Linked DNA regions of Cupriavidus taiwanensis LMG 19424. The main gene of each other region encodes a partner of the protein of the gene in region 2 in a complex. Links are inferred from orthologs where the notes say so. Each region holds a gene or a part of one and is shown on either strand. Other genes may lie near its edges.

Region 1 (2,886 bases), 540 kb from region 2 along the record:
GGATGCCCACCGCCTGGCCGCGCTTGAGTGCCTTGACCAGCATGCGCACGCCGCGCGGCGTGGCCGGCGCCATGTGCATGTTGGGCCGGGTGCGCATTTTTTCGATCCAGTCGCGCAGCCACGGCTGGTGCGGCGGCTTGAACAGCGCCGTCACCGGGCGATGCAGGGCATGGGATTGGGGCAGCACTTCAAAGCAGCCCAGGTGCGGGGTCAGGATGATGATGCCCTTGCCGCGCGCCTGCAGGGCGCCCAGTTCAGGCCACAGGTGGTCGTCAAAGCCGTACAGCCTGGCGCCGATCCTGCGGCGGCTCCAGAAGTAGGGCATCTCGATGATCATGCGCCCGGCCGAGCGGGCGGCCTCGTCGATCATCGCCTCGGTGGCGTCGGGGAAGGCGAGGCGGAAATTCTCCCGCAGGCGCTGGCCATAGCGGCCCGGCAGCCGTGCGATCAGCAGGCCCAGCGCGCCGCCCGCGGCCTGCAGCAGCCGCAGCGGGAAACGGGAGATCAGCCAGAATAAAAAAGTCATCAGGCGTGGAAAACGGGTCCAGGCAAGTCCGCCGCGGGACTGTGACCGGGATCAGACGGGCAGGCAGGCGTGGGTCCGGCATGCCGGCAAGGTGTCGTACCGCACCCCTGTGGCGCTGCAACGACGCCTGCAGGCGCGTATAATAGCGTGTATCGCCGAGTTAACTGACAACTTGCGGGGCGATGCGGCTCTAACCGGGCTGCCTGAAATACCGCTAAAGCGTCGCCGCCATGGACCGAACAGGCTGGCACGCAATAGCCAACCTGGAGAATAAGTTCGTGGCAAACGACTTCCTTTTTACTTCGGAATCCGTCTCCGAAGGCCATCCCGACAAGGTCGCCGACCAGATTTCCGACGCCGTCCTGGACGCCATCCTGGCGCAGGACAAGTACGCGCGTGTGGCAGCCGAGACGCTTTGCAACACCGGTCTGGTGGTGCTGGCCGGGGAAATCACCACGACCGCCAACGTCGACTATATCCAGATCGCGCGCGACACCATCAAGCGCATCGGGTACGACAACACCGATTACGGCATCGACTACAAGGGCTGCGCGGTGCTGGTCGCCTATGACAAGCAGTCGCCCGACATCGCCCAGGGCGTCGACCGTGCCTCGGACGACTACCTGAACCAGGGCGCCGGCGACCAGGGCCTGATGTTCGGCTACGCCTGCGACGAGACCCCGGAACTGATGCCGTTCCCGATCTACTACGCGCACCGCCTGGTCGAGCGCCAGTCGCTGCTGCGCCGCGACGGCCGCCTGCCGTGGCTGCGCCCGGATGCCAAGTCCCAGGTCACGGTGCGCTATGTCGACGGCAAGCCGCACAGCGTGGATACCGTGGTGCTGTCGACCCAGCACGCGCCGGACATCACCCAGGCGCAGATCCGCGAGGCCGTGATCGAGGAGATCATCAAGCCGGTGCTGCCGGCAGAGATGCTCAAGGAAACCAAGTACCTGGTGAACCCGACCGGCCGCTTCGTGATCGGCGGGCCGCAAGGCGACTGCGGCCTGACCGGGCGCAAGATCATTGTCGACACCTACGGCGGCGCCTCGCCGCACGGCGGCGGCGCGTTCTCGGGCAAGGACCCGTCCAAGGTCGACCGCTCGGCTGCCTACGCCGCGCGCTACGTCGCCAAGAACGTGGTGGCCGCGGGCCTGGCGCGGCAGTGCCAGGTGCAGGTCAGCTACGCCATCGGCGTGGCGCGGCCGATCAACGTGACGGTCTATACCGAAGGCACCGGCAAGATTCCGGACGCCAAGATCGCGGAACTGGTGCAGGAACATTTCGACCTGCGCCCGAAGGGCATCGTGCAGATGCTGGACCTGCTGCGGCCGATCTACGAGAAGACCGCGGCCTATGGCCACTTCGGCCGCGAAGAGCCGGAATTCTCGTGGGAAGCCACCGACAAGGCGGCTGCGCTGCGCGCCGCGGCCGGCCTGTAAGCGCCGCGCTCGCGTCGGCAATCCTGACGACAAGCCCCGCCGGCCCGCAAGGGCTCGCGGGGTTTTTTTGCGTGGCTTTGATCCAGGTTCAGCTGACGCGTGACGCAGGCGCCACGGCCGGCGCACGGAGTAAAATTCCGCCACTCGCCTGCCGCCGCTGCGGCGGCCACCCTCAACACTGGTAACCGTTCCCAGAGGATGCCATGTCCGAAGCGCCTGTCCTTGCCCCGTCGCCCCCAGCCCGGCCGTCAACTGCCGGCCAGCTCGACCTGATCCGTCCGCAGCCCTATACGGAGTGGGCGCCCGAGGTCAGCGCCGAAGAACGCGCCACGCTGCGCCGCGAACTGGAGCAGGGCGCGGTACTGTACTTCCCCAACCTGAAGTTTCAGTTCCAGCGGGGTGAAGAGCGCTTCCTCGACGCCCGTTATTCCGACGGCAAGTCCAAGAACATCAACCTGCGTGCCGACGACACCGCGGTGCGCGGCGCGCAGGGCAGCCCGCAGGACCTGGCCGACCTGTACACGCTGATCCGCCGCTACGCCGACAGCAGCGAGTCGCTGATCCGCACGCTGTTCCCGGAATACATCCCGCACATGACCCGCGCCGGCACCTCGCTGCGGCCCAGCGAGATCGCCGGGCGCCCGGTCAGCTGGCGCAAGGACGACACCCGCCTGCACGTCGATTCCTTCCCGTCGAACCCGATGCTGGGCAAGCGCCTGTTGCGCGTGTTTCACAATATCGACCCGGCCGCGCCGCGCGTGTGGCGCGTAGGCGAGCCGTTCGGCGACTTTGCGCAGAAGTTCGTGCCCAAGACCCACGGCATGTGGCCGGGGCAGGCGGCGCTGATGAAGCTGCTGCATATCACCAAGCGCCGCCGCTCGGAATACGACCACCGCATGCTGCAGCTGCATGACCTGG
Region 2 (5,915 bases):
CTATACCCACTCCTCGGCGTTGCGCGAAGACAAGCAGGCATACCTGGCATCGCTGCGCAGCGGGCGGGTGCGCTACCTGCAGGCATCGGTACGAGAGGTCGGGCAGGAAATCTACAACGACATCGCCGTGATGGAGGGCAAGGCCTTGCTGGTTGCCGTGGTCGACGGCGTGGAGCGCACGCTCGACAACCGCTTCCTCAGCGTGTGGAAGCGGCAGGAGGGCGCGTGGCAGATGCTGGCGTGGGCCTCGACGCCGATCCCCGCGCCGGCTGCTGCGGCGCCAGGCCAGGCATTTCAATAGGTATATGGGATATGGACTTCATCATTCATTGCCTTGACCACGCCGATGCCCTGCAGCGCCGGCTCGACAGCTACGACGCACATCGCGCCTACCTGGCAACCGCGGAGGTCCGGTGCGTGATGTGCGGGCCGTTGATGTCCGACGATGGCGCGCGCATGATCGGCAGCCTGTTCCTTGTGCGTGCGCAGGACAAGCAGCAGGTCATCGACTTCAACCGGGCCGATCCATTCCACCGGGCGGGCGTGTGGAAAGAGATCCACATCCATCCGTTCCTGCTGCGGGTGGACAACTATCCAGGCGCACAGCGCCCGCTTTAGTTCACCGGGCGTGAGCAGGCAGCCGTGCATGGATTGCAGCGCCATGCAGAAGATTTCACCACGCGTGTCCAACCGAACCGGACGCGCATTCACAGGAGAGGAAGATGAGCAAGACCTACAAGCGTTTGGACAAGGACCAGGCGGCGGTACTGATGGTGGATCACCAGGCCGGCCTGCTGTCGCTGGTGCGCGACATCGACCCCGACAAGTTCAAGAACAACGTTCTCGCCATGGCCGATCTGGCCAGGTATTTCAAGCTGCCTACGATCCTGACCACCAGCTTCGAGGACGGACCCAACGGGCCGCTGGTGCCGGAACTGAAGGCGATGTTCCCCGATGCGCCCTTCATTCCGCGCCCCGGGCAGATCAATGCATGGGACAACGAGGACTTCGTCAAGGCAGTGAAGGCAACCGGCAAGAAGCAGTTGCTGATCGCCGGCGTGGTGACTGAGGTCTGCGTGGCGTTTCCGGCATTGTCAGCGATCGAAGAAGGCTTCGATGTGTTCGTGGTGACCGATGCATCGGGAACGTTCAATGAGGTGACACGCGAATCCGCGTGGCACCGCATGGCCGAGGCCGGCGCCCAACTGATGACGTGGTTCGGCGTTGCCTGCGAGCTTCATCGCGACTGGCGCAACGACATCGAGGGGCTGGGGACCTTGTTCTCCAACCATATTCCCGACTATCGGAACCTGATTACGGCGTACACCACCGTGAAGGGCGGCAAATAACATCACCCCGGCCACGCGCGAAGCCCCTGGCGCCGCGCTGGCCAATGGCAGGCAATAAGGCCTATTCCGCAGTCGATGCGGTGCGAGTCCGATTCGTGCCGCATCACCGACATGATTGCACTGGGCGCCGGAATCGCTTCCGGCGCCATCCGCCCCCCATATGCGCTGCCCATGTGCGCTGCGCCAGTCCCCGGGAAAACCCGCATCCGGCGCCTGTCTTGAAATGCCCCTACCCCGTCCCTATAATTAGCACTCGTCAGGGGGGAGTGCTAACAGCCCTCTGCGACACCTGAACATTTCTGACGGCCGTCGCCTCGGTAGCCGGCCGATTTGTGATCAAAAACTCACTTTGTATCTAGGAGTCCGTATGAATCTGCGTCCTCTGCACGACCGCGTGATCGTGAAGCGTCTGGACAACGAAACCAAGACCGCGTCCGGTATCGTGATTCCCGACAACGCTGCCGAGAAGCCCGATCAAGGCGAAGTGCTGGCAATCGGTCCCGGCAAGAAGGATGACAAGGGCAACAACATCGCCCTGGACGTCAAGGTCGGCGATCGCGTGCTGTTCGGCAAGTATGCCGGCCAGGGCGTGAAGGTGGATGGCCAGGAACTGCTGGTCATGCGCGAAGAAGACATCATGGCCGTGGTCAACAAGTAATCCGTTACTTGTAGCCCCACCCGTACAGATTTCAGGAGATTCAGAACATGGCAGCAAAAGACGTAGTGTTCGGCGACGCCGCCCGTGCCAAGATGGTCGAAGGCGTGAACATCCTCGCCAACGCCGTTAAAGTGACCCTGGGCCCGAAGGGCCGCAACGTGGTGCTGGAGCGCAGCTTCGGCGGGCCGACCGTGACCAAGGACGGCGTGTCCGTGGCTAAGGAAATCGAGCTGAAGGACAAGCTGCAGAACATGGGCGCCCAGATGGTCAAGGAAGTGGCTTCCAAGACCAGCGACAACGCCGGTGACGGTACCACCACCGCAACCGTGCTGGCCCAGTCGATCGTGCGCGAAGGCATGAAGTTCGTCGCCGCCGGCATGAACCCGATGGACCTGAAGCGCGGCATCGACAAGGCTGTCGGCGCTGCCGTGGAAGAGCTGAAGAAGATCAGCAAGCCCACCACCACCAGCAAGGAAATCGCCCAGGTCGGCGCGATCTCGGCCAACAGCGACGCCTCGATCGGCGAGCGCATCGCCGAAGCCATGGACAAGGTCGGCAAGGAAGGCGTGATCACCGTCGAAGACGGCAAGTCGCTGGCCGACGAGCTGGAAGTCGTGGAAGGCATGCAGTTCGACCGCGGCTACCTGTCGCCGTACTTCATCAACAACCCGGAAAAGCAGGTTGTCGCGCTGGACAACCCGTTCGTGCTGCTGTTCGACAAGAAGATCAGCAACATCCGCGACCTGCTGCCGGTGCTGGAGCAAGTGGCCAAGGCCGGCCGCCCGCTGCTGATCATCGCTGAAGACGTCGAGGGCGAAGCCCTGGCGACCCTGGTGGTCAACAACATCCGTGGCATCCTGAAGACCGCCGCCGTCAAGGCTCCGGGCTTCGGCGACCGCCGCAAGGCCATGCTGGAAGACATCGCCATCCTGACCGGCGGCACCGTCATCGCCGAAGAAGTCGGCCTGACGCTGGAAAAGGCCACCCTGAACGACCTGGGCCAGGCCAAGCGCATCGAAATCGGCAAGGAAAACACCATCATCATCGATGGCGCCGGCGACGCTGCTGGCATCGAAGGCCGCGTGAAGCAGATCCGCGCCCAGATCGAAGAAGCGACCTCGGACTACGACCGTGAGAAGCTGCAAGAGCGCGTGGCCAAGCTGGCCGGCGGTGTTGCCGTGATCAAGGTTGGCGCTGCCACCGAAGTCGAAATGAAGGAAAAGAAGGCCCGCGTGGAAGACGCCCTGCACGCCACCCGCGCTGCGGTGGAAGAAGGCATCGTCCCCGGCGGTGGTGTGGCCCTGCTGCGCGCCCGCGCCGCGATCTCGGCTCTGCAAGGCGACAACGCCGACCAGAACGCCGGTATCAAGATCGTGCTGCGCGCGATGGAAGAGCCGCTGCGCCAGATCGTGCTGAACGCCGGTGAAGAAGCTTCGGTGGTCGTTGCCAAGGTCATCGAAGGCAAGGGCAACTACGGCTACAACGCCGCTTCGGGCGAGTACGGCGACCTGGTGGAAATGGGCGTGCTGGACCCGACCAAGGTCACCCGCACCGCACTGCAGAACGCCGCTTCGGTGGCTTCGCTGATGCTGACCACCGACTGCGCCGTGGCCGAAACGCCGAAGGAAGAGTCGGCTCCGGCAATGCCGGGCGGCATGGGCGGCATGGGCGGTATGGAAGGCATGATGTAATCCATCCCCAGCCCACTGCCCGCCAGGGCAGGCTGCGATAAAAAACCCCCGCGGACGCGAGTCCGCGGGGGTTTTTGTTTGGATGGCCGGCGCGGTAGGGCGCGGGCAGGCGCGCGTCAGACCTCTACCACGCAGCACCAGTCGAACGACTTGTTCTCCAGCTCGCCGGTACGGCGGCTGACATAGCCGCGCGGGTTGCACACCACGCGCGAGTTGTCGACCCAGTAGTCGAAGCTGGTGTGGGTATGGCCGTGGATCCACAGGTCCGCCTGCGCCACCAGGTCTGGGCGGCGTGACAGGAAGCCGCCGGAGACCAGGTCGTGCGAGAAGCGCGGGTCCAGGCTGCCGAGGTCCGGGCCGTGGTGCGTGACCACGACCGTCTTGCCGGCGTATGGCCGCGCCAGCTGCGCCGACAGCCAGTCGGACGCGGCCAGGTGGCGTGCCAGCGCGTCCTGCGGCGTGAACTGGCGCATGTGGCCGTCGTCGCCGCGGACTTCGATCAAGCGGTGGTCGTACATCGCTTTCGCGCACGCCTGCATTGCCTCGTCGCGCCGGTCGGTGCCGAACAGCGTGTAGTCGGTCCACCACGTGGTGCCGATGACGCGCACGCCGTCGAATTCCGCGACGTCGCCATTGAGCAGGCGCACCCGCGGATGCGCTGCCGCGGCCTCGGCCATCTGCTGGTCGACGGTGTCGAAATTGCTCTCGTAGTACTCGTGGTTGCCCGGCACATAGACCACCGGCTGGCTGAACGTGCCGATGGCCCAGTCGATGCCGTCGCGGCCGTTGGCGATGTCGCCGGCCAGTATCACGAGGTCGGCGTCGCATGCGGGCACGGATTGGGGCAGGTTGTGTTCGATGTGGAGGTCGCTCAGGATGCGTAGCTTCATCGGGACTCCAGGCGGGTAGGGCGGGCGCTGCGTGACCTCGGCGCCGGGGGGATTGCCTGCATTCTTCAGAAGCCAGCCCGTCCGGTCAAGCCCCGGGATCCGCCTCGCAAAGCAAAAAAGCCCGGAACCTGGGTTCCGGGCAAGTGACTGTCTTGCCGGCATTGCACCGGGAGACAGCCGGGGGAAACTGTCGGGGTTCCCCGGGGGTTTAACCTCCTTGTCCTGCCATGGTCGGCAGCAGCACGCGATATATCTGGATGAAGGCCGGCCCGAGCAACACCAGGAGCAATGACGGGAAGATGGTGAAGATCAGCGGAAACAGCAGCTTCAGCGCAATCTTGGCGGCCTGCTCCTCGGCGCGCATGCGGCGCTTGGTGCGCAGCATGTCGGACAGCACGCGCAGCGATTCGCCCAGGCTGGTGCCGAAGCGGTCGGCCTGGATCAGCATCGACGCAAACTTGTCCACGTCCTCCACGCCAGTGCGCAACGACAGGTTGGTCAGTGCCTTTTCCTTCGAAAAACCCGAGCGCAGTTCCAGCAGCATCAGCTGCAGTTCATCGGCCAGCACGGGGCAGCGCAGCGCCAGCTCGTCGGCCACGCGCATCAGCGCCGCGTCCAGGCCCAGGCCGGCCTCGACGCAGACGGTCAGCAGGTCGATCACGTCGGGGAATTCTTCGAAGACGGTGCGCTGGCGCTGGGAGACTTTGCGGGCAAGCACTACGTTGGGGAGGTAGTAGCCTGTGGCGCCAAGCAACGCCAGCAGTGCGAACATCAGCTGCTGGCTTTGCTGTCCGGGCTGGCTGCTGACCGCCAGCAGGCCAAGCATGGGCAGGGCGACGGCAAGTACCGTCTTGGCGCCGAAGTACAGCGGCGCGGCGCTCGCACTGCGCCAGCCGGCATTCATGAAACGCACGCGCAGCTGCGAGTTCTCCCAGCCCTCCTTGGGCAACGACAGCCGCGATATCGGCTGCGCCCACTTCACCAGTTTTTCGATCAGCGCCTGCTGGCGGCCCTGGTCAGCCTCGAACGGGCCCGCCTGGCCGGCGATCTGCTCGGCCCGTCCGCGCAGCCGATGGGGCGCGAGTGCATAAAGCACGCCGAACACCGTGCCGAACGCGGCCACGAAGATCAGTGCGAGCACGATCACCTGGTCGCCCTGGAACCCCTGGAAAATCTCTTGCATGATGGACTCCCGTCAGTATGGCTGTCCAAGCCCTGCTTCTTCTGGTGTTGCGCCGAGATCATCGCTGCCGGTGTCTCAGACCCGGATCCGGATGATCTTGCGCATCCACAGCACGCCAAAGGTCATCGACACCAGCGCCCCGCC

Evidence for each region. The genes of interacting proteins can lie anywhere in the genome.
Region 1: the proteins of groL (region 2) and metK are in contact, whole or in part, in a cryo-EM structure (PDB 8P4O), measured with the Escherichia coli proteins. The link is inferred for Cupriavidus taiwanensis LMG 19424 from one-to-one orthologs.

What each region holds. Positions count from the first base shown.
Region 1 is NC_010528.1:169,089-171,974, forward strand. It holds metK (methionine adenosyltransferase), read left to right. Parts: upstream 1-804; coding sequence 805-1,968; downstream 1,969-2,886. Other genes in the region: RALTA_RS00855 (lysophospholipid acyltransferase family protein), read right to left, coding at 1-526; RALTA_RS00865 (Kdo hydroxylase family protein), read left to right, coding at 2,172-2,886. UniProt on the Escherichia coli protein: Catalyzes the formation of S-adenosylmethionine (AdoMet) from methionine and ATP.
Region 2 is NC_010528.1:705,674-711,588, forward strand. Bases 1,462-4,376 are described here. They hold groL (chaperonin GroEL), read left to right. Parts: upstream 1,462-2,054; coding sequence 2,055-3,698; downstream 3,699-4,376. Other genes in these bases: groES (co-chaperone GroES), read left to right, coding at 1,717-2,007; RALTA_RS03335 (metallophosphoesterase), read right to left, coding at 3,815-4,376. Outside these bases: RALTA_RS03310 (nuclear transport factor 2 family protein), read left to right, coding at 1-301; RALTA_RS03315 (YciI family protein), read left to right, coding at 313-618; isochorismate family cysteine hydrolase YcaC, read left to right, coding at 723-1,349; more of RALTA_RS03335, read right to left, coding at 4,377-4,588; RALTA_RS03340 (type II secretion system F family protein), read right to left, coding at 4,797-5,771; RALTA_RS03345 (type II secretion system F family protein), read right to left, coding at 5,847-5,915.